One region of the Streptomyces sp. NPDC002853 genome, then DNA from elsewhere that is predicted to be linked to it. Evidence: riboswitches for the same ligand, from Rfam matches in the RefSeq annotation. Region 1 holds a riboswitch; each other region holds the start of a gene.

Region 1 (7,330 bases):
CCACGTGGCCGTCCACGCAGGAGTCCATGCCGGTCTTGAGGTAGACCTCGACACCGCGGCCCTCGAGGTGCTCCTTGCCGTACTGGCCGAGCTTCGGGCCGACCTCGGGGAGGATCTTGTCCGCGACGTCGACGAGCACGAAGCGCATGTCCTCGCGCTTCACGTTGTTGTAGTACTTGGCCGCGTCGCGGGCCATGTCCTCGACCTCACCGATGGTCTCCGCACCCGCGAAGCCACCGCCGACGAAGACGAAGGTCAGCGCCTTGCGGCGGACGTCCTCGTCCGTCGTGGAGTCAGCCTTGTCCAGCTGCTCGAGGACGTGGTTGCGCAGGCCGATGGCCTCCTCGATGCCCTTCATGCCGATGCCCTGCTCGGCGAGGCCGGGGATCGGGAAGGTGCGGGAGACCGCGCCCATCGCGATGACCAGGTAGTCGAAAGGCAGCTCGTACGCCTCGCCCACGAGGGGGGCGATCGTCGCGACCTTGCGGTCCTGATCGATGGTGGTGACCCGGCCGGTCAGAACTTCCGCCTTGGGCAGCACGCGTCGCAGCGGGACGACGACGTGCCGAGGCGAAATGCTGCCGGCGGCTGCTTCGGGGAGGAAGGGCTGGTAGGTCATGTACGACCGGGGGTCGACGACCGTGACGGTCGCCTCTCCGTAGCGCATCTTCTTGAGAATGCGCCGAGCTGCGTACAGGCCTACGTACCCACCGCCTACTACGAGGATCCTGGGACGCTCCGTGGTGCTCATGCCATCGAGTATCCACCTGCCCGGCAGGGGTCGCTCGTGCGCCCCTTCACAAGCATGGGTGGACCCTCTGCTATAGTTCGCCGCCCACGTGACGCAGGCCATAGAGCCCCAGGGGAACCACGGGATGACCCGGGACGTTGTGCACCCCTTGTGAGCTGCCGCTCTGGCCCCGCAAGCGCAGTGGACCACTCACCAAACCCACCCTGCGGACGCACTCCCGAACCTTCACTGTCGTGGGTCGCGGGGCCCTCTCGGGTCACTTTCAGGGGTCCGGAACCCCTGAACATCGTCCAACCGAGCCGATTCTCTTGTGAAGAACTTCACGAACTTTCCCGACGACATGTCGTCGAGGGCCCTTCCGGGCCCCTCGACAGCCGCTCAGACGCTACATGAAGCGCTCAGGCGATCGACCAGCCGATGCCGTCGAGGATGTCGTGCTCGCTGACGACGACCTCGTCCGCACCGGTCCTCTCCATGATCGAAAGGAGTACGAGGGCGCCCGACACGATGACGTCCACGCGGCCCGGATGCATCACCGGGATCGCGGCCCGCTCGTCGTGCGTGGCCCCGGTCAGGCGGGCGACGATCTCGCGTACCTGCTCCAAGGAGACACGGGAGTGGTGGATCGCCGCGGAGTCGTACGCGTCGAGGCCGAGCGCGATGGCCGACACCGTCGTCACCGAGCCCGCGAGGCCGACCAGGGTGCGGGCCTCGCCGATCGGCACCGACTCCTCGGCGAGGTCGAGCGCGGCCGTGATGTCGGCGCGGACGGCGTCGAGTTCGGCGGGCGCGGGCGGGTCGGTGCGGATGTGCCGCTCCGTGAGGCGCACGCAGCCGATGTCGACGGAGCGGGCGGCACGGACGGTGTCGTCGCCGACGACGAACTCCGTGGAGCCGCCGCCGATGTCGACGACGAGGTAGGGCTTGGCGAGGTGGTCGCTGCCCGTCAGCTCCTTCGTCGCCCCCGTGAAGGAGAACTCGGCTTCCTGGTCACCGGTGATGACCTCCGGCTCGACGCCGAGAATGTCCAGGACGCCGCGTACGAAGTCGTCGCGGTTCTCGGCGTCGCGGGAGGCGGAGGTCGCCACGAAGCGGAGGCGTTCGGCGCCGTGGGACTTGATGACCTCGGCGTACTCGCGGCACGCCGCGAAGGTGCGGTCGAGTGCCTCGGGCGCCAGGCGGCCCGTCTTGTCCACCCCTTGGCCGAGGCGGACGATGGTCATCCGCCGGTCCAGGTCGACGAGTTCGCCGGTCTCGGGGTCGGCGTCAGCCACCAGCAGGCGGATGGAATTCGTGCCGCAGTCGATGGCGGCCACGCGGGTCACTTGGCGGGCTCCTCGTCGGCTTCGGCGCACGGCGTGACGCACGGCCCCTTGGCCCACCACTCCGGCAGCATCGCGATCGCCTCGTCGCCCAGCGGGTTCACGCCGGGGCCCGCGGCCAGGGAGTGGCCGACCAGGACGTGCAGGCACTTCACGCGGTCCGGCATGCCGCCCGCGCTCGGGAAGCCCTCCAGGACCTCGATGGCGTCACGGCGCGCGATGTAGTCCTCGTGCGCCTTGCGGTAGGCGGCCGCCAGTTCGGGGTCCGTCTTCAGCCGCTCCGACATCTCCTTCATGACGCCGTTGGCCTCGAGCGTCCCGATCGCGGAGGCGGCCCGCGGACACGTCAGGTAGTACGTCGTCGGGAACGGCGTCCCGTCGGGAAGGCGCGGCGCCGTCTCGACGACGTCCGGCTGCCCGCACGGGCAGCGGTGGGCGATGGCCCGCAGGCCGCGCGGCGGGCGGCCGAGCTGCTGCTTGAAGGCCTCGACGTCGGCGTCGGTGGGCTCGGTGCGCGGGGTGGTCGACGGGGGCGTTTCCATGCCTGTCTTTCGATCGGTTCTCTACGAGAGGTGGTGCTGGGATGTCAGTTCCCGGCCGGGCGGTCCGCCTTGTCGACGCCGTCCCAGACGTTCGAGTACCAGGGCCTGGCGGCGGCCCCCTGGTCGGTGCGCTGCTTCTTCGCCGCGTCGGGGTCGATGACCGTGTAGCCGGTCTCGCCCGGCATCACAAAGTGCAGCCGGTCCCGGATGCGCTGCTCCGCGTACGCGTCGTCCCGCCAGCGGGCCTTCTCGTCCTTCAGCCGCTCGACGTGCTCGCGTCGCTCGGCCTGCTCCTTGCGCTGGTCGTCGATCTCCGCGCGCTGGGAGACGTACTGCCTTATCGGATAGGCGAGCGCGACGACCAGCGAGCACAGCACGAGCGCGAGGAGCGCGGCGCGTCCCGTGAGCCGGGAGCGGCGCGCCTGGCGCTTGGTCTGGGAGCGGTAGACACGCTCCGCGGTCTGCTCGCCGAGCAGCCGCAGCCTGGTCGCGGTGGAGAACCGGTCGCGGTCCTTCACGGCCATGTGTGCCGCCTCCCCGATACGTACGAACGTCCCCGCACACGGTACGGGACCGAGTACGGGGACGTACGTATCTACTCAGCGGAGCCGAGGCCCGAGCCGGAGCTCGGAAGCGGTTCAGCCCTTGAAGCGGGGGAACGCCGAACGGCCCGCGTACACCGCGGCGTCGTCCAGGATCTCCTCGATGCGGAGCAGCTGGTTGTACTTGGCGACGCGCTCGGAGCGGGCCGGGGCGCCGGTCTTGATCTGGCCGCAGTTCGTGGCGACGGCGAGGTCGGCGATGGTGACGTCCTCGGTCTCGCCGGAGCGGTGGGACATCATGCACTTGAAGCCGCTGCGCTGGGCCATCTCGACGGCGTCCAGGGTCTCGGTCAGCGAGCCGATCTGGTTGACCTTCACCAGGAGGGCGTTGGCCGACTTCTCCTCGATGCCGCGGGCGAGGCGCTCGGGGTTGGTGACGAACAGGTCGTCGCCCACGAGCTGAACCTTGTCGCCGAGCTTCTCGGTGATGACGTTCCAGCCGGCCCAGTCGTCCTCGAACAGCGGGTCCTCGATGGAGACGAGCGGATACGAGGCGACGAGCTCCTCGTAGTACTCGGTCATCTCGGCGGCCGAGCGGTCCTTGCCCTCGAAGGAGTACGTGCCGTCCTTGTAGAACTCGGACGCGGCGACGTCGAGCGCGAGCGCGATCTGCTCGCCGGGGACGTAACCGGCCTGCTTGATGGCCTCGAGGATGAGGTCGAGCGCGGCGCGGTTGGAGTCCAGGTTCGGGGCGAAGCCGCCCTCGTCGCCCAGGCCGGTGGAGAGGCCCTTGTCCTTCAGGACCTTCTTCAGCGTGTGGTAGACCTCGGTGCCCCAGCGCAGGGCCTCGGAGAACGACTCCGCGCCGATCGGCGCGATCATGAACTCCTGGATGTCGACGTTCGAGTCCGCGTGCGACCCGCCGTTCAGGATGTTCATCATCGGAACGGGCAGCAGGTGCGCGTTCGGGCCACCGAGGTAGCGGAAGAGCGGGAGGTCGGAGGCCTCCGACGCGGCGTGCGCGACGGCGAGCGAGACGCCGAGGATGGCGTTGGCGCCGAGCGAGCCCTTGTTGTCGGTGGCGTCGAGGTCGAACATCGCCTGGTCGATCAGGCGCTGCTCGGTCGCGTCGTACCCGACGAGCTCCGGGCCGATCTGCTCGATGACGGCGAGGACGGCCTTCTCCACGCCCTTGCCCATGTAACGGTTGGGGTCACCGTCACGGAGTTCGATGGCCTCGAAAGCACCGGTGGACGCACCGGACGGAACGGCGGCACGACCCGTGCTGCCGTCGTCGAGGCCGACCTCGACCTCGACCGTGGGGTTGCCTCGGGAGTCCAGGATTTCCCGGGCTACGACGACGTCGATGGACGGCACGAGCATCTCCTTCTGGGATGTGACGCGGGTACGCGGGGCGTTGGCCTCGCGGACACGAGCCTAACCGGCTCCCGGACAAGAGCCAGCCGAGCGACCGCCCTGTGGACAAACCGAGAGCAAAATGTTTCCGAACGGAACAAAGCGTGGAGCACAAAGGAACCCCGCCCCGGTGCGTACGGGGGATACGCGCACCGGGGCGGGGAGGGGGGTGCCCCGCCAGGACTAGCTCAGGTGGAGCTGCTGGCCGGGGAAGATCATGTCGGCGTTGTCGATGATGTCGCCGTTGAGCTTGTACACCTTGTGCCAGCCGCCCTTGACGTCCTCGGCCTTGGCGATCTTGGAGAGGGTGTCACCCTTCTTGACCTTGTACTCGCCGTCGCCCTTCTTGACCGTCTTTCCGGTCGGGGTCTCGACGGTCTTCTCGGACTCGGCCTTCGGGGCGGCCTCGGCCTTCGGAGCGGCCTGCTGCGGCTGCTCGGTCTGGGCGCTGGGCTGGCTCTTGGGCTGCTCCTGGGTCTGCTGCGGGGCGCTCTCCTGCGCACCGCCACCCTCGTTGGACGCGCCCGAGAGGCCGACGCCGCAGCTCGGCCAGGCACCCTTGCCCTGACCCGCGAGGACCTTCTCGCCGATCTCGATCTGCTGGGCCTTGGAGGCCTTGTCGGCGGTGGGCGCGTACTTCGTGCCGCCGTACGCGGCCCAGGTGGACGACGAGAACTGCAGGCCGCCGGTGTAGCCGTTGCCGGTGTTGATCGACCAGTTGCCGCCCGACTCGCACTGCGCGACGGCGTCCCACTCGGAGTTCGTGGCGGCGGAGGCCTGACCGGCCGCCATCAGCGGGGCTGCGACCGCGACACCGGTGACGCCGGCGAGCGTGGCGACACGGGTGGCCTTGGACGGGCGGCGGTGCTTGCCCTTGCTGGAAAACAGCATGAGTGATCCCCTCACCGACGCCTGCGAGGTGAGCTGTCGGGTTCGGGCCGATGTGGTTGCCCGGCCGCGCTTCCTGAGCGCGACTTAACCCCTAGCCGTTCCCGTCCGTGTGCCTCGCTCTCGCGAGGCTCAACGGCCGGGCCCGGCGGAAACCTTGGTTCCCCCGCTCCTGCCTACGGCGCATTACGCGACGACTGTTCCCGAACGGCCGTTGGCAGGACTCGGCGTACCGACCGGCGGGGCCCGCTGTGGCGAGCGGTCACGACCGTAGACATGCGATCGCCCGAATTTCAAAGACGATCAGGGCTTCTGAGACCCATGTCTCACTTGCGCCAATTGGGACATCGAGCGCAAAGCGACTCGCCAACTACCCCTACTTTTCGCCCAAATCGAGGCTCTGACCGGGAAGGATGAGATCGGGGTCGGAGCCGACCGACTTCTCGTTCTCGGCGTACAGCTCGGTCCACCCGCCCTTCACCTCCAGGTCGTCGGCGATGACCGAGAGGCTGTCTCCGGAACGGACCGTGTACGTCCCGTCGGAGACGTCGTGCTCGCGCTCGTCGCCACGGGAGGCGTGCCGGCCCGAACCCTCGCGGGCGGAGCCTTCGGACGCCTCGTCGTCGGCGCTGCCGCCGCGGTGACGGCCTTCACCCTCGCCGGTGGAGGGCGAGGGGGCGGGCGAAGTGGTCTCGTCACGCCCGGACTTGTCCGGTTCGCCGGACTTGGTCGAGTCACCGGGCTCGGCCGACTCATCCGAGTCACCCGAGTCGCCCGAGTCATCCGACTTGCCCGACTCGTCGTGATTCTTGTCTCGTGACGCGTCATCGGAGTCCGGCTTCCCGGACGGCTCGGCGCTGTCCGAGGGGTCGGCCGACTCGCTCGGCGACGCGTCGGCCTCGTCCGACCCGCCCGGCTTCGACGACTCGCCGGACCCGGTCGATTCCGACGGCTCGTCAGAAGGAATGGTCGTGATCGGGGCGCCCGGGTCGACGTCGGCGGCGGCACCGCCCTCGGTGAGACCGGCGATCGGCGCACAGCTCGGCCAGGCGTCGGCACCCTGGTCGTCGAGGACCTTCTCGGCCACCGAGATCTGCTGGGAGCGGCTCGCCTGGTCGGCGCTCGGCGCGAAGTCGAGGCCGCCGTACTCCTCCCACGTCTGCTGCGAGAGCTGGAGCCCGCCGTAGTAGCCGTTGCCCGCGTCCGCGCTCCAGGATCCGCCGCTCTCGCACTCCGCGAGCTTGTCCCACGTGGCGGTGTCCGCCGCGCTCGCGCTGGTGGCGCCGAGCAGCGGGATCGCGATGGCCGATCCCGCCACTCCTGCCGCGACGATCAGGGCCGGGGCCTGGCGGGGGCGTCGGTGACGACCATTGCCGGAGAGCATGCGGTTGCCTTTCGCGTGACTGGAGCGACGACTGCGGCACGGGATGCCGAGTCGTCGGTGAACGTAGCGGCAGTCGAACGCTTGTCACAAGTCGATGCAGCGGAGATCACGTGAAAGTCACAGTCTTGACGGCCCGTCAGTTAAACGTCGTTTCAGGTGCCGAATATTTGCTCTGCTGTGCGGGTGTGAACTCCACCGGAAGCGTGCGCAGTCCACGCATGATGAGCCCGCCGCGCCACCTCAAATCACCAGGTTCCGCCGCCAGGCGCAGGTCAGGGAGGCGCCGCAGGAGGGTCGCGAGGGCGGCCTGCCCTTCCAGCCTGGCCAGCGGTGCGCCGAGACAGTAATGAATGCCATGGCCGTAGCCGAGGTGTTGGTTGTCGCGGCGGGAGAGGTCGAGCGTGTCCGGCCGGTCGAATCGCGCGGGGTCGCGATCGGCGGCGGCGAGGACCACGAGGACGGGGTCGCCGGCGGCGATGTCCTCC
Region 2 (7,330 bases), on a different contig from region 1:
TGCCGGCGCTGGCCCGCGAGGGGTACGGATGGGGTGTGGTGCGGCCACGGGAGCTGGCGGGGACGCTGAGCTGGCCGGGGTCCTGGCGCCTCGCCGGGCGGCACTGGCGGTATGGGGCCGGGGAGCTTCGGCGCTCCCTCTCCAAGGAGGCGTTCACCACGGCCGTGCGGAGGCTGCTGCCCGCGGTGACCTCAGATGATCTTGTGCCGGTGGCGGCGGGGGTGCGGGCGCAGGCCGTCCTGCGTGACGGGACGCTGGTGGACGACTTCCTCATCCGGGAGGGGGTGCGGACGGTCCACGTACTGAACGCGCCTTCGCCTGCGGCGACGGCTTCGCTCCCGATCGGGCGGGCTGTGGCGCGGCGAGTGCTTGCGGCTCTGTAGGGGCGGTCCCTGCGGGGCCTTCCCCGATCCCGCCCGCCCCCTTCCACTGAAATAGCCCGTCCGGCGTTTGAGGACGAACTCGGCGGAGCCGGTGATGACGGCACCCAAGGCCCCGGGCCAGATAAAATCGCCCCACTGTGCCTGAGTCGAACCCCGCCCCCGAGCGTCCCCACGCCCCCCGCCCGAAGGGCGAGCCCCGCTTCCCCGACGGGCCGTCGCCCGACCCCGCGGGGTCGCACTTCGAGCGCCGTATCCGCAGCTTCCAGCCCCGCAGGAGCCGTGTCACCACCGGCCAGGCGGACGCGCTCCAGCGGCTGTGGCCCAAGTGGGGCCTGGACATCGACGGGCAGCGGGTCCTCGACCTCGCCGAGCTGTTCGGCGCCGGACGTCCCGTCGTACTGGAGATCGGCTTCGGCATGGGCGAGGCAACCGCCCAGATGGCCGCCGACGACCCGGACACCGGCATCCTCGCCGTCGACGTACACACCCCGGGCCAGGGAAACCTCCTCGGCCTCGCCGAGCGGAACGGCCTGGACAACGTCCGCGTCGCGAACGGCGACGCCGTCATCCTGCTCCGCGAGATGCTCCCGCCCGCCTCCCTCGACGGCCTGCGCGTCTACTTCCCCGACCCCTGGCCCAAGGCCCGCCACCACAAGCGCCGCATCATCCAGCCCGATTTCCTCGACCTCGCCGCACCCCGCCTCAAGCCCGGCGCGGTGCTGCACTGCGCGACCGACTGGGAGCCGTACGCCGAGCAGATGCTGGAAGTCCTCACCGCGCACCCCGCCTTCGAGAACACCGAGGCCGACGGCGGGTACGCGCCCCGCCCCGCCTTCCGTCCCCTCACCCGTTTCGAGGGCCAGGGTCTGGACAAGGGGCATGTCGTCCACGACCTGCTGTTCCGCCGTACCTCCGGCCACGAGGGCTGAGACACCGTCGCGGGCGGGCCCCGTCCCTCGTTAGGGTCAACGGGTGGCCACCCGTTCAGCGCACCCTCACCCCCCGATGCCCCCCGCAGGGCCCGCCGGGCTGCGGCACGCGCGCTGGTGGCAGCGGCGCGCGATACGCGCGGCCGCCCTGGTCACGCTGCTCGCCCTGTCGGGCCTGGTGATCCTGGCCCTGGTCAGGGAGCAGACCGGCACGCAGGGCTTCCTGGTCGGGCTCGGTCTCGCGACGCTGCCCGTGCCGCTCCTGGTGGCCGCCTTCCGCTGGCTGCAGCGCGTCCAGCCGGGCCCCTGGCGGAATCTGATCTTCGCCTTCGCCTGGGGCGCCTGCGCCGCCGCCCTCATAGCCATCGTCGCGAACAGCTTCGCGACCCGCTGGATAGCCACCGCCACGGCCGACCCCACCAGCGCGGACACCCTCGGCGCGACGGTCATAGCCCCGATCGTCGAGGAGAGCGCGAAAGCCGCGGCCGTACTGCTCGTCTTCCTCTTCCGCAGACGCGAGTTCACCGGCATCGTCGACGGCGTCGTGATCGCCGGGGTGACCGCCACCGGCTTCGCGTTCACCGAGAACATCCTCTACCTGGGCAGCGCCTTCGGCACCGACCAGCTCAACGGCGAGACCGGGCTCACGTCCGTGACGGCGGCGACCTTCTTCGTGCGCGTCGTGATGTCGCCCTTCGCGCACCCGCTGTTCACCGTGCTCACCGGCATCGGCTTCGGCATCGCCGCGCTCGGCACCGGCCGGCAGAACTGGCGGCGCGTCCTGCTCCCGCTCGCCGGACTGCTCCTCGCCATGGGCCTGCACGCCCTGTGGAACGGCTCGGCCAGCTTCGGGGAGTACGGCTTCTTCGCGGTGTACGCGACGTTCATGCTGCCCGCGTTCGGTCTGCTCACCTGGCTGGCGATCTGGACCAGGCAGCGCGCCCTGCGCGTCGTGCGCGCGGAACTGCCCGCCTACGCGATCGCGGGCTGGCTCACCGCTCCCGAGCCGTACGCGCTCGGCACGATGCGCGCCCGCACCCTCGCCCGCGACTACGCCTCGTACACCCAGGGCAAGGCCGCGGCCCGCGCGGTCGCCCAGTACGAGGCGTACGCGACGTCTCTCGCGCTCCTGCGCCACCGGGGACGCCGGGGCAAGGCGGGCGCCGACTTCGTCGTACGGGAGCGGGAGTTGCTGCACGCGCTGTGGGAGCGCCGCGAGGCCGCGCGCCCCGCCCTGGCCTACGCGGCACGCGCGACGGCACCCGTACTCGTACCGATGCCGCCGCCGTACGGATACCGGCAGCCGTACCCACAGCCCTACGCGCAGCCTTACGCGCCACAGCAGCCCTACGCGCAGCCGCACCCCTACGGATATCCGCACGCCCAGCCGGCGATGCCCTACCCCGCGTACAACCCCTACCGGGGCTAGGCCGAGGCCGCCGTCAGCGTCGACAGCTCGGCGTCCGTCAGTTCGAGCTCGCCCACCGCGAGCAGCGCGGGCAGCTGCTCGACCGTACGGGCCGACGCGATCGGCGCCGCCACCGTCGGCTGGGCCGCGAGCCACGCGAGGGCGACCGTCGCGAGCTCGGCGCCACGGGCCTCGGCGACCTCGTCGAGCGCGGCGAGCACACGCCGGCCGCGCTCGGTCTCCAGGTGCTTGCCGGCGCCCTCGGCCCGCGCGCTGTCGACCTTCGCACCCGGGCGGTACTTGCCGGTCAGGAAGCCCGAGGCGAGCGCGTAGTACGGGACGGCGGCGAGGCCCGAGCGGGAGGCGACCTGCTCCAGCGGGCCCTCGTACGTGTCGCGCGAGACGAGGTTGTAGTGCGGCTGAAGGACCGAGTAGCGCGCGAGGCCCTCGCGGTCGGAGAAGTCCAGGAACTCCTGGAGCCGCTCGGGGGTCACGTTGGACGCGGCGATGGCGCGCACCTTGCCGGACGTCACCAGGTCGTCGAGCGCGCCGATGACCTCCTCGACCGGGACGGCCGGGTCGTCGTAGTGCGTGTAGTAGAGGTCGATGTAATCGGTGCGCAGACGGCGCAGCGACTCCTCGGCACCGGCCTTGATGGTGTTCGCGGACAGGCCCTTGAAGTCGGGGTGGGCACCGACCTTGGTGGCGAGCACGACGTCGGAACGGTTGCCGCGCGCGGCGAACCAGTTGCCGATCACGGTCTCGGACTCGCCGCCCTTGTTGCCGGGCACCCAGGCCGAGTAGACGTCGGCGGTGTCGATGAAGTTGCCGCCCGCGGCGGTGTAGGCGTCGAGCACGTCGAAGGACTGCGCCTCGTCGGCCGTCCAGCCGAAGACGTTGCCGCCCAGGGCGAGCGGGAAGACCTCGAGGTCGGACGAGCCAAGCTTGCGGAGAGAAGTCATGAGGGGATCAACACCTGTACGGAGCATGGAATTCCGTACGACCCCCGCTTTCGGGGAGGAGCGGGCATGCCGGACCGGCAGCCCTGACGTCGGGGGGTTGTCGCCAGGACCGCCGGGGTACTGGGGTTACCTCAGATCGACTGACCCTTGCCGCGCAGCCACGCCGCCGGGTCGACCCCGGTGGAGTCGCCGCCCGGGTGGACCTCCATGTGGAGGTGGGCGCCGGTGACGTTGCCGGTCGCGCCGACGCGGCCGATGGTCTCGCCGGTGGTGACCTTCTGGCCGGCGCTGACGCTCATCGAGGACTGGTGGCAGAGCCAGATCTCGGTGCCGTCGTCGAGTTCGAGGATCGTGCGGTAGCCGTACGCCCCAGCCCAGCCGGCTTCCTTGATGGTGCCGGAGTGGACGGCCTTGATGGGCGTGCCCGTCGGAGCCGCGAAGTCCAGGCCGGTGTGGTAGCCGGAGGACCACATGGAGCCGGGCTGACCGAAGGTGCCGGTGAGCGTGTACGAGGCGACGGGGAGCGTGTAGCTCTTCGCGAGCTTGGCCAGGCGCTCCGCCTCGGCCTTCTTCTTGGCGGCGGCCTCGGCCTTCTTCTTCGCGGCGGCCTTCTCGGCGGCGATCTTCTTCTCGGCCGCGGTCTGCTTGGCGGCGGCCTGGGCGGCGGCCTGCTTGACGGCGGCTTCCTCGGCGGCCTTCTGGACCGCGTCGTCCGCCTGGTCCTGCTGGTTCTCCGCCTGCTCCATGATGCGGGCCCGCAGTGCCTCGCCCGCGTCCGTGGTGCCCTGCTCGGTGTCGGCGGCGCTGAGGCCGGCGGCACTGAGCGGCGCTGCAGCGGTCACCACGCCGTTGTCCGCGGAACCCGAGTCGGCCGAGTCGTCGGATATCAAGGACCCCACGCCCGGAAGCGACTTGGCCTCCGGCAGCGAGTCCGTGACGGCCGAGAGGTCCGGCATCGCGATGGAGACCGGGGGCTTGCCGTCCTGCGCGGTGGCGATGCCGCCCGCGCCGACGGCGGCGATGACGCCTACGCCGAGAACCGTGGAGCTGCGGGCGAGCCCGCCACCACCCCGCTTGTGGACGCGGTGCCTGCCGCGGACGGGACGGATGGACTCCTCGGTGGGGTTCCATTCCTCCCAGGAATTGTCGTCGTACCCACCGAAATCGTCGTCATTCGGTACGTAAACGCCTTGGGGGGCAGGGCGGTTGGACGCCACTGGGGCGCACTCCTTTCCTTCCTTCTCGCCTACCGGGTTAGCTGACGGGTTCGGAGCAGGAAGGTCTCCTACGAGCATCTGGCACGGAGGCACAGATGCCCGATTCACCCCAATTAGTGGTTCCCCGGCTCCCTTTCGGGATTAGGCGCGTGCGCGCGGAGCCGACTCGAGTGACGGCTGGGACGACCGCGCTGCGTTATCGAACGTTAATAGACAGCGGGCCGGTATTCCAAGCTGTTCCGACTGATCGTTAACGCACATGGCACGTACTTATCGGGACACCGGGGGCCGGAACGGGGCGAGTTGACCCCACTTCTTCACACACCGGAGCTTCACATCTCCTTGACAGTACGTCAGTTGTTATGCGGAGTGGTGTCCTTCCGTCACGGCCGGTGACAGGGGCCGCCGCACCGCGAGCAACGCCATGTCGTCGGTCCCCCCGCCCCCGGTGTGCCGCCGCACTTCCTCGACGAGCGTCGTCAGGAGCGCGTCGGGGCCGCCCGGCCCCGGGAAGATCCGGCCGCCGAGCCGCGCCGCCGGGTCGTAGAACTCGCCCCGGACGTCACGCGCCTCGGAGAGCCCGTCGGTGTAGAGCAGCAGCATCGCCCCCGGCGGGAACTCCGTCTCGTCCGCGCGGTCCGGCCAGGCGCCCAGGTCGCCCATCCCGAGCGGCAGCGCGGGCTCGGTGGCGGACATGACGCACAGCCGTCCGTCGCCGCGCAGGAGCAGCGGGCCCGGGTGCCCGCGGTTGATGAGACGCACCAGACCGTCGCCGTGCGGGATCTCCGCGAGGACGGCCGTGGTGAATCCCTCGAAGGCGTCGAGCCCGTCGCGCCGTGTGCCCTCACGCGCGAGGGCACGCTCCAGGCGCTGCGCCACGGCCTCCAGCGTGGTCTCCTGCTCGGCGGCCTCCCGGAACGCCCCGATCACCACGGCGACGGCCGCCACCGCGCCCATGCCCTTGCCCCGTACGTCGCCGACGATGACGCGGACACCGTGCGGGGTGTCCTGCACCGCGTACAGATCGCCGCCGATGAACGCGTCGGCCTCCGCGGCCTCGTACCGCGCCGCGACGTCGAGACCGCCGATGTGGGGGTCCGGCTGCGGCAGCACCGCGCGCTGGGCGGCCTCGGAGATGGAGCGGGCGGACGCGAGCTGTCTGTCGCTGCGGCGTACGACGCGGTTGATGACGACGGCGAGAACGGCGACGGTCGCCACCGTGATCAGTTCGGTGACGGCCTCGACGTCGGTGGTGGTGCTCGTCTTGAAGTGCAGGGCGAGCACGGCGGTGCAGGAGGCGGCGCCGATGAGGACGGTGCTGAGCAGCGAGTAGAAGGGCGCTGCGATGAGCGGGGCCGCGGTGAACAGGGGTACGGCGGTGAACCTGGGCGGGGTAGAGACGTCGTACACGATCCCGAGGACGATGAGCAGCAGGGGGAGAGCCCGCACGAGCGCACGCTCGTGCCGGACATCGGGACGCCTGCCGCCGCCCCCGCCGATTCCTCCTCGCTGCCCCACTCACTCAGGGTTCCCGGAGGGGCGGCGTGGGGCGACCGGTGTGGGCCGACCGGGCTATCGGCCGGACTGTCCTCTGGCAGCGCCTTCACCGCGGCGGAAAACACCGAAGGCCCGGATCCATTTCTGGATCCGGGCCTTCGGTCTTTAGTAGCGGGGACAGGATTTGAACCTGCGACCTCTGGGTTATGAGCCCAGCGAGCTACCGAGCTGCTCCACCCCGCGCCGTTGAATGCAACTCTACGCCATCAGGGGGAGTGAAAGCGAACCGGTTGCGGAGGGCCCTGCCGGCAGGCCGCGGGAAGGCCATCCGCCGAACGCACCGAAGGCCCAGGTCGGGGAACTCCCCGGCCTGGGCCTTCTCGGTAGACCGTGTGGGACTCGAACCCACAACCAATGGATTAAAAGTCCACTGCTCTGCCAATTGAGCTAACGGTCCGTGCGGATGCACCCCACGAGCATAGCCGCAGAGGCCCGGCCGTCCGATCGGGTATCGCCTCCCGGGCCCGTCGCGCGCTCCGCGACGGGCCCGGAACGGCCGCCGCGCGCTCAGGGGTCGGCCGGTTTCGGCGCCCCGCGCCTAGCCGCCTCGCGGGCCGCCGTGCGCTCGTGGTCCGGGTTCAGGAACCAGTGCCTGGCCGAAGCGAACCACCAGGTGGCGGCGAACCCGAGGACCACCAGGACCGCGATCGGGGCGTAGTTGAAGGTCTCCCAGGTGACGGGCGAGACCTGCGGCAGCATGAAGAGCACGGTGATCACGCCGACCCAGGCCACCGCGACGATGCCGATCGGGCGGGAGAAGCGCCCCAAGTGCCAGGGCCCGCGCTCGAATTCCTCGCCCTTGCGCAGCCTCAGGAGGGTCGGGATGACGTAGGCGATGTAGAGCCCGATGACGGCGATGGACGTCACCGCCGCG
Region 3 (7,330 bases), on a different contig from region 1:
GGCGGGCACGGTGACGACGGCGAGCTCGACCGTCTCTTCGATGTCCCGCACAGAGCGGTACGCGGGCACCCCGTCGACCTCGGTGCCTTTCTCGAACGCGCCGTTCACCGCGTACAGCCGCCCCGTGAAGCCCGCCTCGCGCAGGTTCCGCAGGACGCTGCGCCCCACGCCGCCCGGCGTGCGTCCGACGCCGATGACCGCGACCGACTTCGGCGTGAGCAGCCGCTGCACCGACCGCGCCTCGGCCCGCTGCTCACGGGCGCGCTGCACGGCGAGGGAGCGGTCGGTCGGTTCCAGATCGAATTCGAGCCGTACGACGCCGTCCTCGAAGCTGCGCTTCTGCTGGTAGCCCGCATCCGTGAACACCTTGATCATCTTGGTGTTCGCGGGCAGCACCTCGGCGGCGAAGCGGCGGATGCCGCGCTCCCTGGCGACGGCGGCGATGTGTTCGAGCAGGGTGGAGGCGACCCCCCTGCCCTGATGGGCGTCCTGCACGAGGAAGGCGACCTCGGCCTCGTCGGCGGGCGCGCTGGCGGACATGCCGCGCTCGTCGATGCGGTCGAAGCGCACGGTGGCGATGAACTCACCGCCCACGGTGGCCGCGAGACCCACCCGGTCCACCTGGTCGTGATGGGTGAAGCGGTGCACGTCCTTGGCGGACAGACGGGGGTAGGGCGCGAAGAAGCGGTAGTACTTCGACTCGTCCGAGACCTGTTCGTAGAAGCTGACCAGGCGGTCCGCGTCCTCGGCCGTGATCGGCCTGATCCGGGCGGTGCCTCCGTCACGCAGGACGACATCGGCTTCCCAGTGGGAGGGGTATGCGTGCCGGTCCGACGGGGTCTGCATGGGCCCAGGGTACGGGTCGCGGGGCCGCCTTGGCCGGGGCAGGCTAGGAGACGTCGAACAGCGGGACGAGGGCCCGGGGCGCGAGGACGTACGGTCGACGGAGCCGGACCATCGGCCGGCACCGTATGGACCTGCGGCCCGGCGGAGCACTCGTGACGGCATGAGACACTGGTCTAGACAAGTGTGAGACACCTGGAAGGGCAGCAACACATGGCTGAGCGCCGCGTCAACGTCGGCTGGGCCGAGGGCCTTCACGCCCGACCCGCCTCCATCTTCGTCCGCGCGGCCACCGCCGCCGGCGTCCCCGTGACGATCGCCAAGGCTGACGGCAACCCCGTGAACGCCGCCTCCATGCTCGCGGTGCTCGGTCTGGGCGCGCAGGGCGGCGAGGAGATCGTGCTCGCCTCCGACGCCGAGGGTGCGGACGCCGCCCTCGACCGTCTGGCGAAGCTGGTCGCGGACGGCCTCGAGGAACTCCCCGAGACCGTCTGACAAAGGCTGAGACTCATACGCCGTAGGGCCCTCCCCCGAAATGGGGGCGGGCCCTACGGCTTTTCCATGCCCATTGACCACACGCTTGACCGCACGCATTGACCGTACCCATTGGCTGCGCTCATCGACTGTGCCCATTGACCGAATACCGGCGCAGGGCATCGGAAGCTGAATTCGGGCAGCAGGAATTCGCCCCCTCCGAATAGCACTTCTTTGTATACGGCGCCTCTGTTAATGCCGCAGGCCCACCGTGTTTACGACATGTTGCGAATCCCTCACACGATGCGCGGCCGTCGTCCGCTCCGTGTGGGCCGCGGTGAGCGACCTGGCGCGCTCCGCGTCCCCGCGCGTCACCGCGTCGACGATCGCGGCGTACTCGGCCCAGGCCTCGGCGGGAGCGGCAGACGCCTCGACCACGTACATCCAGGCGATCTTGTGCCGGAGCTGGGTGAGCAAGGCCGTGAGGCCCGGGCTGCCGGAAGCCTGGGCGAGCGTCTCGTGGAACCAGCCGCCCAGGGAGCGCAGATCCTCGCTGTGTCCCCGCCTCGCCCGCTCCTGACCGAGCCTGACGAGACCGCGCAGGACCTTCAGGTGCGCCTCCGTGCGGCGATGGGCGGCGCGAGCGGCGCCCAGAGGCTCCAGGAGCGCGCGGATCTCGAGGAGGTCGGCGGCCTCCTGCGCGGTCGGCTCCGCGACGCACGCGCCCGCGTGCCGGCGTGTGACGACGAAGCCCTCTGCCTCGAGGGTGCGCAGGGCTTCGCGCACCGGGACACGGGAGACTCCGTAGCGGCGCGCGAGCAGTTCCTCGGTGAGCCGGCCGCCCCGTTCGTAGACACCGGAGACGATGTCGTCCCGGATTGCCGTGCATACCGAGTGCGCGGGAATGCGCATGACTGACCTCCGCCTTAATCCCCGCGAAACGCGGTCGATCGACGCCTGTTCTGCGACTCTATTGCAGGGCGGCCGAATTTCCGACGGCAGGCTGAAATCCAGGGATACTTTTGGCCAGAGGAGATGCGGGAACGGCGAAAGCCCCGGCTCGACGAGCCGGGGCTTTCGGTGAATCAGTGACGCTCGTGCGTCCGCGTTCGACCGCTGGGATCAGACGTTGACGCCGTGCGAGCGGAGGTACGAGACGGGGTCGATGTCCGTGCCGTAGTCCGCGCCGGTGCGGGCCTCGAAGTGCAGGTGCGGGCCGCTGGAGTTGCCGGTGGAGCCGGAGAGGCCTATCTGCTGGCCCGGAGTGACCGCCTGGCCGACCGTGACGCCGAGGGACGACATGTGGCCGTACTGGGTGTACGTGCCGTCGTTCATCTTGATGACCACGTTGTTGCCGTAGGCGCCGCCCCAGCCGGCCTCGACGACGGTGCCGGAGCCGACCGCGTGGACCGACGTACCGGAGGCCGCGTGGAAGTCCACGCCGGTGTGGCTGCCGGAGGACCACATGGCGCCGCCGGTCTGATAGCCCGTGGAGACGTACGAGCCGGAGATCGGGGAGACGTAGCTGTTGAGGCGCTTGCGCTCGGCCTCGCGAGCGGCACGCTCCTTGGCCTCGCGCTCCTTCTTGGCCTTGGCCTTCGCCTCGGCCTCGGCCTTGCGCTTCGCCTCTTCGGCCTTCTTCTTGGCGGCCTCTTCGGCCTTCTTGGCGGCTGCGGCGTCGTCGGCGGCCTGCTGCTGGGCAGCGGCCTGCGCGTCGATGCTCTCGGCGAGCGAGTCGCCCACGGAGATGGCCTGGGTCAGGCCGGTGTGCTCAAGAGCCGCCGCGTCGTCGGCGGCGAGCGCCGGAGCGGCCAGGCCTCCGATGACACCGGTGGTGGTGAGGGCGGCGACGCCCGCCACGTTCGCGGTCGTACGCGTGAGGCGGCTCGGGCGACGGTGCTTCCCGGTGGCACGGGTGAACGCCATGAAGCGGCTGATCCTTTCCTTCCTTCTCGCCTACCGGGTTAGCTGACGGGTTCGGAGCAGGAAGGTCTCCTACGAGTCCCTCACCTGACGGCAAGGTTCCCGATTCACCCCAAGGGGACATGTGGGTCCCCGGCTCCCCTGGCTCGCGCCGTACGGGGACTCGGCGATGACTGTCCGGTGCCGCGGGTGCGGCGTACTGCATGACGAACAGCCGGGATGACGCTAAGCGGGCCATCTTTCAAACGACAAACGGATCAGAGCTTTTGTAGCGCACGCCACAGGTCAGACACGTAACCTCCATATCAATTCGGACATAAGAGGACCCCAGTGGTAAATCTCAGCCACTGGGGTCCCGATATGTCCTGACTGCCACTCAGCCCGTGACCACACTCACTTCACCGATGCCGAGCGCCCTGACGGGCTCCTCGATCTGCGCGGCGTCACCGACCAGCACCGTCACCAGCCGGTCCACCGGGAAGGCGCTCACGACGGCGGCAGTGGCCTCCACGGTGCCGGTCGCGGCCAACTGGCGGTACAGCTGGGCCTGGAAGTCGTCCGGCAGGTGCTGCTCGACCTGGTCGGCGAGGGTGGCCGCGACGGACGCCGCCATCTCGTACTTGAGCGGGGCCACGCCCACCAGGTTCTGCACGGCGACATCGCGCTCGGCGTCCGTGAGGCCGTCGGCCGCGAGGGTGCGCAGGACCTTCCACAGGTCGTCGAGCGCCGGGCCCGTGGACTCGGTGTCCACGGAGCCGCTGATGGCGAGCATCGCGGCGCCGGTGCCGTCCGGTGCGGAACGCAGGACCTGGGCGAACGACCGTACGCCGTAGGTGTATCCCTTCTCCTCGCGCAGGACGCGGTCGAGGCGCGAGGTGAGGGTGCCTCCGAGGCAGTACGTGCCGAGCACCTGCGCGGGCCACACGCGGTCGTGGCGGTCCGGTCCCACGCGGCCGATGAGCAGCTGCGTCTGGACGGCTCCGGGGCGGTCCACGATGACGACACGCCCGGTGTCGTCCGCGGTCACCGGGGGCACCGGACGCGGCTCGGCGGTGCCGCCCGTCCAGGCCCCGATGGTGTCGGCGAGCACGGCGTCCAGATCGACACCGGTCAGGTCGCCCACGACGACGACGGTCGCCGTGGCGGGACGCACGTGCTTCTCGTAGAAGGCGCGCACCGCCGCCGAGTCGATGGGCGTCACCGTCTCCTCGGTGCCCTGACGGGGGCGCGACATGCGCGAGGTCGCCGGGAAGAGCTGCCGGGAGAGCTCCTTGGCGGCGCGACGCCCCGGGTTGGCGGCCTCGTGCGGGATCTCGTCAAGGCGGTTGCGCACGAGGCGCTCGATCTCGCTGTCCGCGAAGGCGGGGGCGCGCAGGGCGTCGGAGAGCAGACCGAGCGCCTTCGGGAGGCGGGAGACCGGGACTTCGAGCGATACGCGTACGCCGGGGTGGTCGGCGTGCGCGTCCATGGTGGCGCCGCAGCGGTCGAGTTCGGCGGCGAAGTCCTCGGCGGAGTGCTTGTCCGTGCCTTCGTTGAAGGCCCTCGCCATGATGGTGGCGACGCCGTCCAGGCCGGCGGGCTCGGCTTCGAGCGGCGCCTCCAGGTGGACCTCCACCGCGACGACCTGCTGGCCGGGGCGGTGGCAGCGCAGCACCGTGAGGCCGTTGTCCAGGGTGGCGCGCTCGGGCGCGGGGAAGGCCCACGGCCGTGCGTCGCCCGCCTGGGGCTGCGGGTGGAACTGCATCGTTGCGGCCTCGGTCACTTCGCCGCCTCCTCTTCGTCCTCGTCGGTGGCTTCGGCGGCGGCAGCGCCCTCGATGGGCTCGTACACGAGCACCGCGCGGTTGTCGGGGCGCAGGCGCGCGGCGGCGGCCGCCCTGACCTCTTCCGCGGTGACGTCCAGGACGCGCCCGACGGCGGTGAGGGCGAGCTGCGGGTCGCCGAACAGGACCGCGTACCGGCAGAGTTCGTCCGCGCGGCCCGCCACCGTGGAGAGACGGTCGAGCCACTCGCGCTCCAGCTGTGCCTGGGCGCGCTCCATCTCCTCCTCGGTGGGGCCCTCTTCCGCGAAGCGGGCGAGCTCCTCGTCGACCGCGGCCTCGATGACGGGGACCTCGACGTCACCGGACGTCTTCACGTCGAGCCAGCCGAGCGAGGGGGCGCCGGCGAGCCGCAGCAGGCCGAAACCGGCCGCCACGGCGGTGCGGTCGCGGCGCACGAGGCGGTTGTAGAGCCGCGACGACTCGCCGCTGCCGAGGACCGTCAGCGCCAGGTCGGCCGCGTCGCACGCGCGCGTGCCGTCCTCCGGGAGGCGGTAGGCGGCCATCAGGGCGCGGGCGGGGACCTCTTCCTCGACGACCTCGCGCAGCTCCTTGCCGATCGTGTCGGGCAGCGAACCGTCGCGCGGCGGCTGCTTGCCGTCGTGCGAGGGGATGGACCCGAAGTACTTCTCGACCCAGGCGAGGGTCTGCTCCGGGTCGATGTCGCCGACGATCGACAGAACCGCGTTGTTGGGCGCGTAGTAGGTACGGAAGAACGCCCGCGCGTCCTCCAGCGTCGCCGCGTCCAGGTCGGCCATGGAGCCGATCGGGGTGTGGTGGTAGGGGTGGCCCTCGGGGTACGAGAGGGCGGTCAGCTTCTCGAAGGCCGTGCCGTACGGAACGTTGTCGTAGCGCTGGCGGCGCTCGTTCTTGACGACGTCGCGCTGGTTCTCCATGGATTCTTCGTCGAGCGCGGAGAGCAGCGAGCCCATGCGGTCGGCTTCCAGCCACAGGGCCAGCTCGAGCTGGTGTGTGGGCATGGTCTCGAAATAGTTCGTGCGCTCGAAGCTCGTGGTGCCGTTGAGCGAACCGCCCGCACCCTGCACCAGCTCGAAGTGGCCGTTGCCCTGCACCTGCTTCGAACCCTGGAACATGAGGTGCTCGAAGAGGTGCGCGAGGCCCGTACGCCCCTTGACCTCGTGGCGTGAACCGACGTCGTACCAGAGGCAGACCGCGGCGACCGGGGTCAGGTGGTCCTCGGAGAGCACCACGCGCAGGCCGTTGGCCAGCCGGTGCTCGGTCGCTGTCAGGCCGCCGGAGCCGGCCTCGGCTGTGGCCGTGTGACCCATGGGCATGTACGTCCCTTCGATCGCGAAAAGCTGGAAATTCTGCCAGTCCTGACACTGTATGCAAGCGTGCCGACAACCTGTGAAGTTCCCGCTCCGCGCTCGGCGTAGTCGGCCCCGAAGTCCGGGTCGTGGTCGGCGTTGTCAGTGGGACAGTCCACAATGGTCGGCGTCAGATCCCTTTGATGCCCTGGCAGACACCCTGAAGGAGCCGCAGCAGCGATGGCCCGCCGCAGCACGAAGACCCCGCCGCCCGATGACTCGTTCGAGGAGAAGATCCTCGACATCGACGTCGTCGACGAGATGCAGGGCTCCTTCCTCGAGTACGCGTATTCGGTCATCTACTCGCGCGCCCTGCCGGACGCCCGCGACGGCATGAAGCCGGTGCACCGGCGCATCGTCTATCAGATGAGCGAGATGGGCCTGCGCCCGGAGCGCGGCTATGTGAAGTGCGCCCGCGTCGTCGGCGAGGTCATGGGTAAGTTGCACCCCCACGGCGACGCGTCGATCTACGACGCCCTGGTGCGCATGGCCCAGCCCTTCTCCATGCGCCTGCCGCTGGTGGACGGCCACGGCAACTTCGGCTCCCTCGGCAACGACGACCCGCCGGCCGCCATGCGGTACACCGAGTGCAAGATGGCCGACGCGACGTCCTTGATGACGGAGTCGATCGACGAGAACACGGTCGACTTCGAGTCGAACTACGACGGCCAGGAGCAGGAACCGGTCACCCTCCCGGCGGCCTATCCGAACCTCCTGGTGAACGGCGCTTCGGGCATCGCCGTCGGCATGGCGACGAACATGCCGCCGCACAACCTCGGCGAGGTCATCGCGGCCGCCCGTCACCTGATCAAGCACCCCGGGGCCGACCTGGAGACGCTGATGCGTTTCGTCCCGGGCCCCGACCTGCCCACGGGCGGCCGCATCGTCGGCCTGACCGGGGTCAAGGACGCGTACGAATCAGGGCGCGGCACCTTCAAGATCC
Region 4 (7,330 bases), on a different contig from region 1:
CTCCCTCCTGGGCGGCTTCCTCACCCAGATGAAGCAGATGGGCCAGGGCACGGCCCGCTTCAACCCCGCGATGCTGCACGGCGCGCTCACGATGCTCGTCACGGGCGTGATCCTGGTGGGCCTCAACCAGGCGGACGACAACCCCGTCAACAACGTCAAGATCGGCATCAAGATGGCCGTCCTGATCGTGATCCTCGCGCTGGTCTACGTGAAGCGGGACGACGAGAAGGTGGACAAGGGGATGTTCGGCGCCGTCGGCCTGCTGACCGTCGCGAACATCTTCATCGCCGTGCTGTGGACCTGAGCCCGCAGATCCGACCGGCCCACCACGCGCGCATGGCCCGCATCCCCCCGGGAATGCGGGCCACGCGCGCGTAGGGGCTCCTCCGCCGGTGATCAGGCGGGGCGCACCACACTGTGGATCGGCATGTAGTAGATCGATTCCACGCGGACGTTCGTGCCCGGCTTCGGGGCGTGGATCATCTTGCCGTCGCCGATGTAGATCCCGACGTGGCTGATGTCGTCGTAGAAGAAGACCAGGTCGCCGGGCTTGGCGTCGGCCGTCTTCACGGTCGTGCCGACCTTCACCTGGTCCCACGTCGTACGCGGCAGGGAGATCCCCGCGGCCTTCCACGCGTCCTGGGTGAGCCCGGAGCAGTCGTAGGAGTCGGGGCCGGTCGCGCCCCACACATACGGCTTGCCGATCTGCGCCTCGGCGAAGTTGATCACCTTCGCGGCCTTCGTCGCGTAGCCACTGTCCGTGTCGCCGGAGCCGGTGCCGGAGCCTGTGCCGGAACCCGAGCCCGAGCCCGTGCCCGAATCCGGGGTCTCCTTCTCCTTCTCGCGCTCCTTGGCCGCGGCCTCTTCCGCGGCCTTGCGCTTGGCCTCCGCCTCGGCCTCCTGCTTGCGCGCCAGCTCGGCAGCCTTGCGCTTGGCCGCTTCTTCCTTCTTCTTCTCGATCGCCGCGAGCCGCGCCTTCTCCTCGGCGGTCAGCTCCGAGAGCATCGTGCGCGCTGCGCCCAGCTTCTTCTGGACGGTCTGCTTGCTCGTCCGCAGATCGTCCCGCGAGTCGCTCAGCGTCTCCAGGCTCTTGGCGGCCTTCGTGCGTTGCTTCGTCGCCGAGGCCTGCTGCGTCTGGTAGTCGTCGACCGCCTTCTTCTGGCGCGCGGTCAGCCGGTCCGACAGGTGGTTCTGGTCGAAGAACCCCTGCGGGTCGTCGGCGAGCATCATCGTGGCGGTCTCGGAGGCGCCGCCGGTGCGGTACTGGGCCGCGGCGAACGTGCCCAGCCGCTGCCGCGCCTCGTTCAGCTTGTCGGTGCGCTTGGCCACATCGTCGAGAAGGGTGTCGACCTTCTTGCGCTGCTTGTCGGTGCGCTCCTTGACCGAGTTGTACTTCTGGGTGGCCACGCCCGCCTGGTGGTAGAGGTCGTCGACCTTCTTCTGCACCTCTTCGAGGCTGGGCTTCTGGGGCGCTGACGGTGCCGCTTGCGCGCTCTGTGACAGGAGAGCCACGGAGGTGAGGGCTGCCGTCGTGATGCCGAGGGCCGGAGCGGTGCGTAGGCCGGCGATGCGGGCCCGCGGCTTGCGGTGCGACGCCAAGGGAGGCGACTCCTTCCGTAGACCGCCTACCGGGTTAGCTGTCGGGTTCGGGCGGGTGGTTCCGGAAGGTTGCCCTACGGTCCCGTACTGCGTACGGGATCGATTCACCCCAAGTTCTTGGTGGGTCCCCGGCTCCGAGGAGATCGAACTCGGCGGAGGCCACCCGTTCCCGGCGGGGTTCGCCGGTGGGAGTACGAGCAGCCCGCGGAGCACGGTAGCCAACTCGTGTGGTCCGTGTGAAGGTTGATGTTCGATATGCCCGATACGTTTTCGTTACTTTACGAAGCTCTTGACGCGGACACGCAGGGTCGTCGCGGAACGTGACGGTCCGCGGGCGGGGTGTATGCGGGCCGGGCGTGTGCGGGTGGACCTGGCCGGAACCCGGGGCGGGTTGTCAGTGGGGCCGCCTAGACTCGGGAGGCGATGAGCAGCCTCTTTGATGACAGCTTCCTGGCGGACCTCAAGCCCTCACGGGCTTCCGATGAGGAGCCCCCGCCGCCGCCCGAGGACAGTGCCCCGGAATCCGTTCCGGATGATCTGTTCGACGGGAAGTTCGACGCGCCCACGCCCCGGGACGCGCACTACCGCGGCGGCGCCCCGCGCCCCGTGATCGACCCGGCGGCCCTGCTCGACGGCCTGAACGAGAACCAGCGCGCGGCCGTCGTGCACGCGGACTCCCCGCTGCTCATCGTCGCGGGCGCGGGCTCCGGCAAGACCCGGGTCCTCACGCACCGCATCGCGTATCTCCTGGCCGAGCGCCACGTGCACCCGGGGCAGATCCTGGCGATCACGTTCACGAACAAGGCCGCGGGCGAGATGAAGGAGCGCGTCGAGCAGCTCGTCGGGCCGCGGGCCAACGCGATGTGGGTGTCGACGTTCCACAGTGCGTGCGTCCGCATCCTGCGCCGCGAGTCCAAGAAGCTCGGCTTCACCTCCTCCTTCTCGATCTACGACGCCGCCGACTCCAAGCGGCTGATGGCGCTGGTCTGCCGTGACCTGGACATCGACCCGAAGAAGTTCCCGCCGAAGTCCTTCAGCGCCAAGATCTCGAACCTGAAGAACGAGCTGATCGACGAGGAGACCTTCGCAGGACAGGCCGCCGACGGCTTCGAGAAGACGCTCGCCCAGGCGTACGCGATGTACCAGTCGCGGCTGCGCGAGGCGAACGCCCTCGACTTCGACGACCTGATCATGACGACGGTCCACATGTTCCGCGCGTTCCCGGACGTCGCCGAGCACTACCGCCGCCGCTTCCGCCACGTGATGGTCGACGAGTACCAGGACACCAACCACGCGCAGTACGCCCTGGTGCGCGAGCTGGTGGGCCCCTCCGGAGGCGAGGGCGACGACCCGGCCGAGCTGTGTGTCGTGGGTGACGCGGACCAGTCGATCTACGCCTTCCGCGGCGCGACGATCCGCAACATCCTCCAGTTCGAGGAGGATTACCCCGACGCCACCACGATCCTCCTGGAGCAGAACTACCGCTCCACGCAGACGATCCTGACCGCGGCCAACGCCGTCATCGAGCGCAACGAAAGCCGCCGCCCCAAGAACCTGTGGACCAACGCGGGCGCGGGCGCGGGCATCACCGGCTATGTCGCCGACACCGAGCACGACGAGGCGCAGTTCGTCGCCGACGAGATCGACCGGCTCACCGACGCGGGCGACGCGAAGGCGGGCGACGTCGCGATCTTCTACCGGACGAACGCGCAGTCGCGTGTCTTCGAAGAGATCTTCATCCGCGTCGGCCTGCCCTACAAGGTCGTCGGCGGCGTCCGCTTCTACGAGCGCAAGGAGGTCCGGGACGTCCTCGCGTATCTGCGGGTGCTCGCCAACCCGGAGGACTCCGTCCCGCTGCGGCGCATTCTGAACGTGCCCAAGAGGGGCATCGGTGACCGCGCGGAGGCGATGATCGACGCCCTCTCGCAGCGCGAGAAGATCTCCTTCCCGCAGGCCCTGAAGCGCGTCGACGAGGCGTACGGAATGGCGGCCCGCTCGGCGAACGCCGTCAAGCGTTTCAACGTGCTGATGGAGGAGCTGCGGACCATCGTCGAGTCCGGCGCGGGGCCCGCCGTCGTCCTGGAGGCCGTGCTCGAACGGACCGGGTACCTCGCCGAGCTGCAGGCATCGACCGACCCGCAGGACGAGACGCGCATCGAGAACCTCCAGGAACTCGCCGCCGTGGCCCTGGAGTTCGAGCAGGACGCAGGTGCGGCCGCCTCCGAAGGCGAGGGCGAGGGCGAAGGTGAGACCGAGGGTGAGGCCGAGGACGTAGCCGAAGGCGCGGACGCGGGCGCAGGTGTGTCGGGCACGCTCTCGGAGTTCCTGGAAAGGGTCGCGCTCGTCGCTGACTCAGACCAGATTCCGGACGAGGAGGACGACGGCTCCGGAGTCATCACGCTGATGACGCTGCACACCGCCAAGGGCCTCGAGTTCCCGGTCGTCTTCCTGACCGGCATGGAGGACGGCGTCTTCCCGCACATGCGCTCCCTCGGCCAGGTCAAGGAGCTGGAGGAGGAGCGCCGCCTCGCGTACGTGGGCATCACGCGCGCGCGTGAGCGGCTCTACCTGACGCGGTCCTCGATGCGCAGCGCCTGGGGACAGCCCTCGTACAACCCGCCCTCACGCTTCCTGGAGGAAATCCCGGAGGCGCACCTGGACTGGAAGCGGAAGGGTTCCGTCGGCGCGCCGGCGACCTCCGGGCCCGCAGCCGGGATCGCCTCCTCCTTGTCGTCGTCCCGCTCGCGGACCGGGGGCGCGCAGGGCTTCGCCACGCGCCGCGCATCGGAGAAGCCGGTGGTCGCGCTCGCGGTCGGGGACAGGGTCACGCACGACCAGTTCGGCCTCGGGACCGTGGTCGGGGTGAAGGGGACGGGCGCGAACGCCGAGGCGACGGTGGACTTCGGAGAGCCGAAGCCGAAGCGGCTCCTCCTGCGGTACGCACCGGTGGAGAAGCTCTAGGGCCGCGGGGCGGCCGGAGTTACGTCGGGTCGAGGCCGTGGCTGCGCAGCCACGGCAGCGGGTCGATGGCCGAGCCGCCCGCGGGGCGCACCTCGAAGTGCAGGTGCGGGCCCGTGGAGTTGCCGGAGTTCCCGGAGAAGGCGATGGGGTCGCCCGCCTTGACGGGGCCGCTGGAGATCTTGTGCGTGGAGAGGTGGCAGTACCACGTCTCCGTACCGTCCTTGGCGGTCACGATCGCCATGTTGCCGTAGGCGCTGTTCCACTTCGTGGAGACCGTGCCGTCGGTGGCGGCGAGCACCTCGGTGCCGTACGACACCGGGAAGTCGATTCCGGAGTGCGCGGACATCCAGTTGACGCCTGCCTGGCCGTAGTACGCGCTCAGACCGTGCTGTTTCACCGGCAGCGAGAACTTCGGGCGCAGGCGCTCCTTGCGCGCGGCGTCCTCGGCGGCCTTCTTCTCGGCGGCGGCCTTCTCCGCCTTGAGGTCGATGCGCTCCTGGGTGCGGCTCGCGCGGTCGGCGAAGTCACCGGCGTCCGCCGAGAGGTTCGCCAACTGCGTGTCGAGCTTGTTGTTGGCGGCGGAGGGCTGCACCGACGCGGGGTCCGGGGCCGTTGCCGCCTGCGTCTCCTTGCCGTCGTCACCGCCGAAGTCGCCCACGGACGCGGCGGCGATACCCGCGACGCCCATCACACAGGCGGAGGGCACGGCGACGGTGAAGAGCGCGGAGCGCTTGGCGGGGGAGCGGCGGCGGGCCCGGGAACGGGAGCCGTGCGAACGGTCCATGAGCGGAGGTTCGTCGTCACCCGCGGAAGCCCTGCGGGTCGGCTCGACCGGGCCGAGTGAATCGGCGGGAGCCTCGTCGGGCGTGAACTCGTGCTCTGCGGGAACTGGTTGGGCGTAGGCATCGGGGGAAGGAGGACCGGAGTCGTACGAGGCGGTGGCGTAGGACCCGGTGTCGTAAGGCGAATGCTCGTACGGTTCGGGGGCCTCGTACGTGTCGGGCGCTCCGGGCGTGTCCTGGGCCTCGTACGTGCCGTGTGCCTCGTGCGCCTCATGTGTCTCCGGGGTGCCGTACGCCTCGTGCGTCGCGGTGGTCCCGTACGTCATGTCCTGGCCGGCGGAGTTCCACGCGGTCGCGTCATAAGCGCCGGTGTCGAAGGCCTGGGTCTCCCACTGGCCGGTCTGCTGCGGCTGGTCCCAGGTGCCCGCGTCCCACTGGCCCGTGGCGTCGGGACCCGATTGCTGCGCCGGGATCTCGGCGGAGAGGTGCTGATGGCCGCCGGTCGACCACAGGGCGCCGGTGTCGTAACTACCGGTGTCGTAGGCGCCGGTGTCATACCCACTGGTGTCGTACGCGGCCTGGTGCTGCGCGGCGTACGGGTCGTGGTTCAGCGTCTGTTGGGTACCCGTGGTGGACCACTGGCCGGTGTCGTACGAAGTGCCGGGCATGTCGCCGAAGAGCGGGTCGGACGCAAAGCTTCCGGTGTCGTGACCGGCCGTCGCATAGCTGCCCGTGGTGTCGAGGCTTCCGGTGGAGTAGCCGTCGTAACCGGTGTAGGCGCCGTGCTGGATGCTCTGCGGGTCATACGCCGCGTAGGGCGCATGGTCGGCGGGTGCCGAGGCCGGGGGTGTCGAGCTCCCCGACGGGTGACGGTCGTTCACCAACTTCTCTTTCGCCTCGGCAGCAGGGGGCAGAGCAGTGCGGCGACTGTACCCGGCGGTATGCGGGCGCGACAATCTTCGGCAGGTTTCGTGCTTTCAGGAAACGGGCATTCGGCCGTCTTTCGGCGGACGGCGGGCACAGCTTTGGCCCTGCGTTCGAGCTCCGTTCGACAAATTTTCCTGGCCGCGGGGTGCGCGAGCTGGTCCTCAGGCCACGGTGAGTCCGTTCTCGGCACCCTTCGCGGGGGTCCCCGGAGCAGCCAGATCGAGGGCCTGGCGGATTCCGGAAGCGACCGCGGGGTGCACGGGCAGGGCGAGATGACCGATACCGGAGACACGTACGTTCTGGGCGATCAGGTCGGGGTGGTTGACGCAGGCCGTCTCGAGCGGGGCCATCAGCTGGTCCAGATCGCTCCAGAAGCTCACGAAACGGGTCCGGCAGCCCGGTGCGGGCTCCCGCAGCTCCTCGATCACATCCGATCCGGGGCGCATCTGGCGCACGATCGGGTGCGCGTCGGCGAGCGGCACGACCCGGGTTCCCTCGTGCGGGGTACCGAGGGTGACCAGCGTGCGAACGCGCTCGTCGCCGCCCAGGCGCTGCGCGTAATAGCGGGCTATCAGGCCGCCGAGGCTGTGCCCGACGATGTCGACCTGGTGGTGGCCCGTGCGCTCGCAGATCTCCTCTATATGGCGGCCGAGCAGCTCGGCCGCCGTGCGGATGTCGCAGGTGAGGGGGGAGTAGTTGAGGGATTCCACGTGTTGGCCGCCGTGCTGGGCCAGGGAGCGGCGCAGGAGGACGAAGACCGAGCGGTTGTCGATGAAGCCGTGCAGGAGGACGACCGGCGGCCGGCTCTCCGCGGGGAGCCGGGGGGCGTCGGGAGGCGGCAGTTCGGCGGCGATCCTGCGTTCCTGCGCGATGCCCGAGGGGTAGAGGAGGAGGTGGCCGGCGAGGATCGCCACCTCCAGCGCGGTCGCCTTCAGCAGGGCGATGGAGAGCCCCGCCAGTCTTGCGGGCAGCAGAGAGCAGGGCGGGCGAAAGGGCAAGACCCTCGTGATGGTCATGGTCGACCTCCCGGTCGGCACGCCGGGGGACGGCTCTGACCCCCG

What was found. A riboswitch is a leader RNA that binds a small molecule or an ion and turns the genes downstream of it on or off. The one in region 1 is predicted to bind cyclic di-AMP.
Region 2: another riboswitch for cyclic di-AMP. It lies ahead of ACWD02_RS36610 (M23 family metallopeptidase); the one in region 1 lies ahead of ACWD02_RS24680 (transglycosylase family protein).
Region 3: another riboswitch for cyclic di-AMP. It lies ahead of ACWD02_RS17745 (M23 family metallopeptidase); the one in region 1 lies ahead of ACWD02_RS24680 (transglycosylase family protein).
Region 4: another riboswitch for cyclic di-AMP. It lies ahead of ACWD02_RS40285 (NlpC/P60 family protein); the one in region 1 lies ahead of ACWD02_RS24680 (transglycosylase family protein).

What each region holds. Positions count from the first base shown of each region.
Region 1 covers NZ_JBSFUS010000009.1:2,281-9,610, forward strand. Annotated here, with positions in the region: gene ACWD02_RS24655 (NAD(P)/FAD-dependent oxidoreductase) at 1-751, opposite strand, end outside; gene ACWD02_RS24660 (Ppx/GppA phosphatase family protein) at 1,150-2,076, opposite strand; gene ACWD02_RS24665 (DUF501 domain-containing protein) at 2,073-2,615, opposite strand; gene ACWD02_RS24670 (FtsB family cell division protein) at 2,660-3,139, opposite strand; gene eno (phosphopyruvate hydratase) at 3,254-4,534, opposite strand; gene ACWD02_RS24680 (transglycosylase family protein) at 4,757-5,464, opposite strand; cyclic di-AMP (ydaO/yuaA leader) riboswitch at 5,468-5,655, opposite strand; gene ACWD02_RS24685 (transglycosylase family protein) at 5,838-6,845, opposite strand; gene ACWD02_RS24690 (cytochrome P450 family protein) at 6,982-7,330, opposite strand, start outside.
Region 2 covers NZ_JBSFUS010000016.1:17,644-24,973, forward strand. Annotated here, with positions in the region: gene lhgO (L-2-hydroxyglutarate oxidase) at 1-383, shown strand, start outside; gene trmB (tRNA (guanosine(46)-N7)-methyltransferase TrmB) at 521-1,312, shown strand; gene ACWD02_RS36600 (PrsW family glutamic-type intramembrane protease) at 1,389-2,741, shown strand; gene ACWD02_RS36605 (aldo/keto reductase) at 2,738-3,682, opposite strand; gene ACWD02_RS36610 (M23 family metallopeptidase) at 3,814-4,899, opposite strand; cyclic di-AMP (ydaO/yuaA leader) riboswitch at 4,911-5,057, opposite strand; gene ACWD02_RS36615 (PP2C family protein-serine/threonine phosphatase) at 5,260-6,417, opposite strand; tRNA gene ACWD02_RS36620 (tRNA-Met) at 6,566-6,639, opposite strand; tRNA gene ACWD02_RS36625 (tRNA-Lys) at 6,781-6,853, opposite strand; gene ACWD02_RS36630 (amino acid permease) at 6,964-7,330, opposite strand, start outside.
Region 3 covers NZ_JBSFUS010000006.1:116,781-124,110, reverse strand. Annotated here, with positions in the region: gene ACWD02_RS17760 (bifunctional acetate--CoA ligase family protein/GNAT family N-acetyltransferase) at 1-846, opposite strand, end outside; gene ACWD02_RS17755 (HPr family phosphocarrier protein) at 1,057-1,338, shown strand; gene ACWD02_RS17750 (GntR family transcriptional regulator) at 1,570-2,229, opposite strand; gene ACWD02_RS17745 (M23 family metallopeptidase) at 2,440-3,243, opposite strand; cyclic di-AMP (ydaO/yuaA leader) riboswitch at 3,256-3,419, opposite strand; gene ACWD02_RS17740 (M16 family metallopeptidase) at 3,617-5,002, opposite strand; gene ACWD02_RS17735 (M16 family metallopeptidase) at 4,999-6,348, opposite strand; gene ACWD02_RS17730 (DNA gyrase/topoisomerase IV subunit A) at 6,568-7,330, shown strand, end outside.
Region 4 covers NZ_JBSFUS010000021.1:65,784-73,113, forward strand. Annotated here, with positions in the region: gene ACWD02_RS40280 (hypothetical protein) at 1-304, shown strand, start outside; gene ACWD02_RS40285 (NlpC/P60 family protein) at 397-1,599, opposite strand; cyclic di-AMP (ydaO/yuaA leader) riboswitch at 1,608-1,764, opposite strand; gene pcrA (DNA helicase PcrA) at 2,023-4,560, shown strand; gene ACWD02_RS40295 (peptidoglycan DD-metalloendopeptidase family protein) at 4,580-6,223, opposite strand; gene ACWD02_RS40300 (lipase family alpha/beta hydrolase) at 6,431-7,285, opposite strand.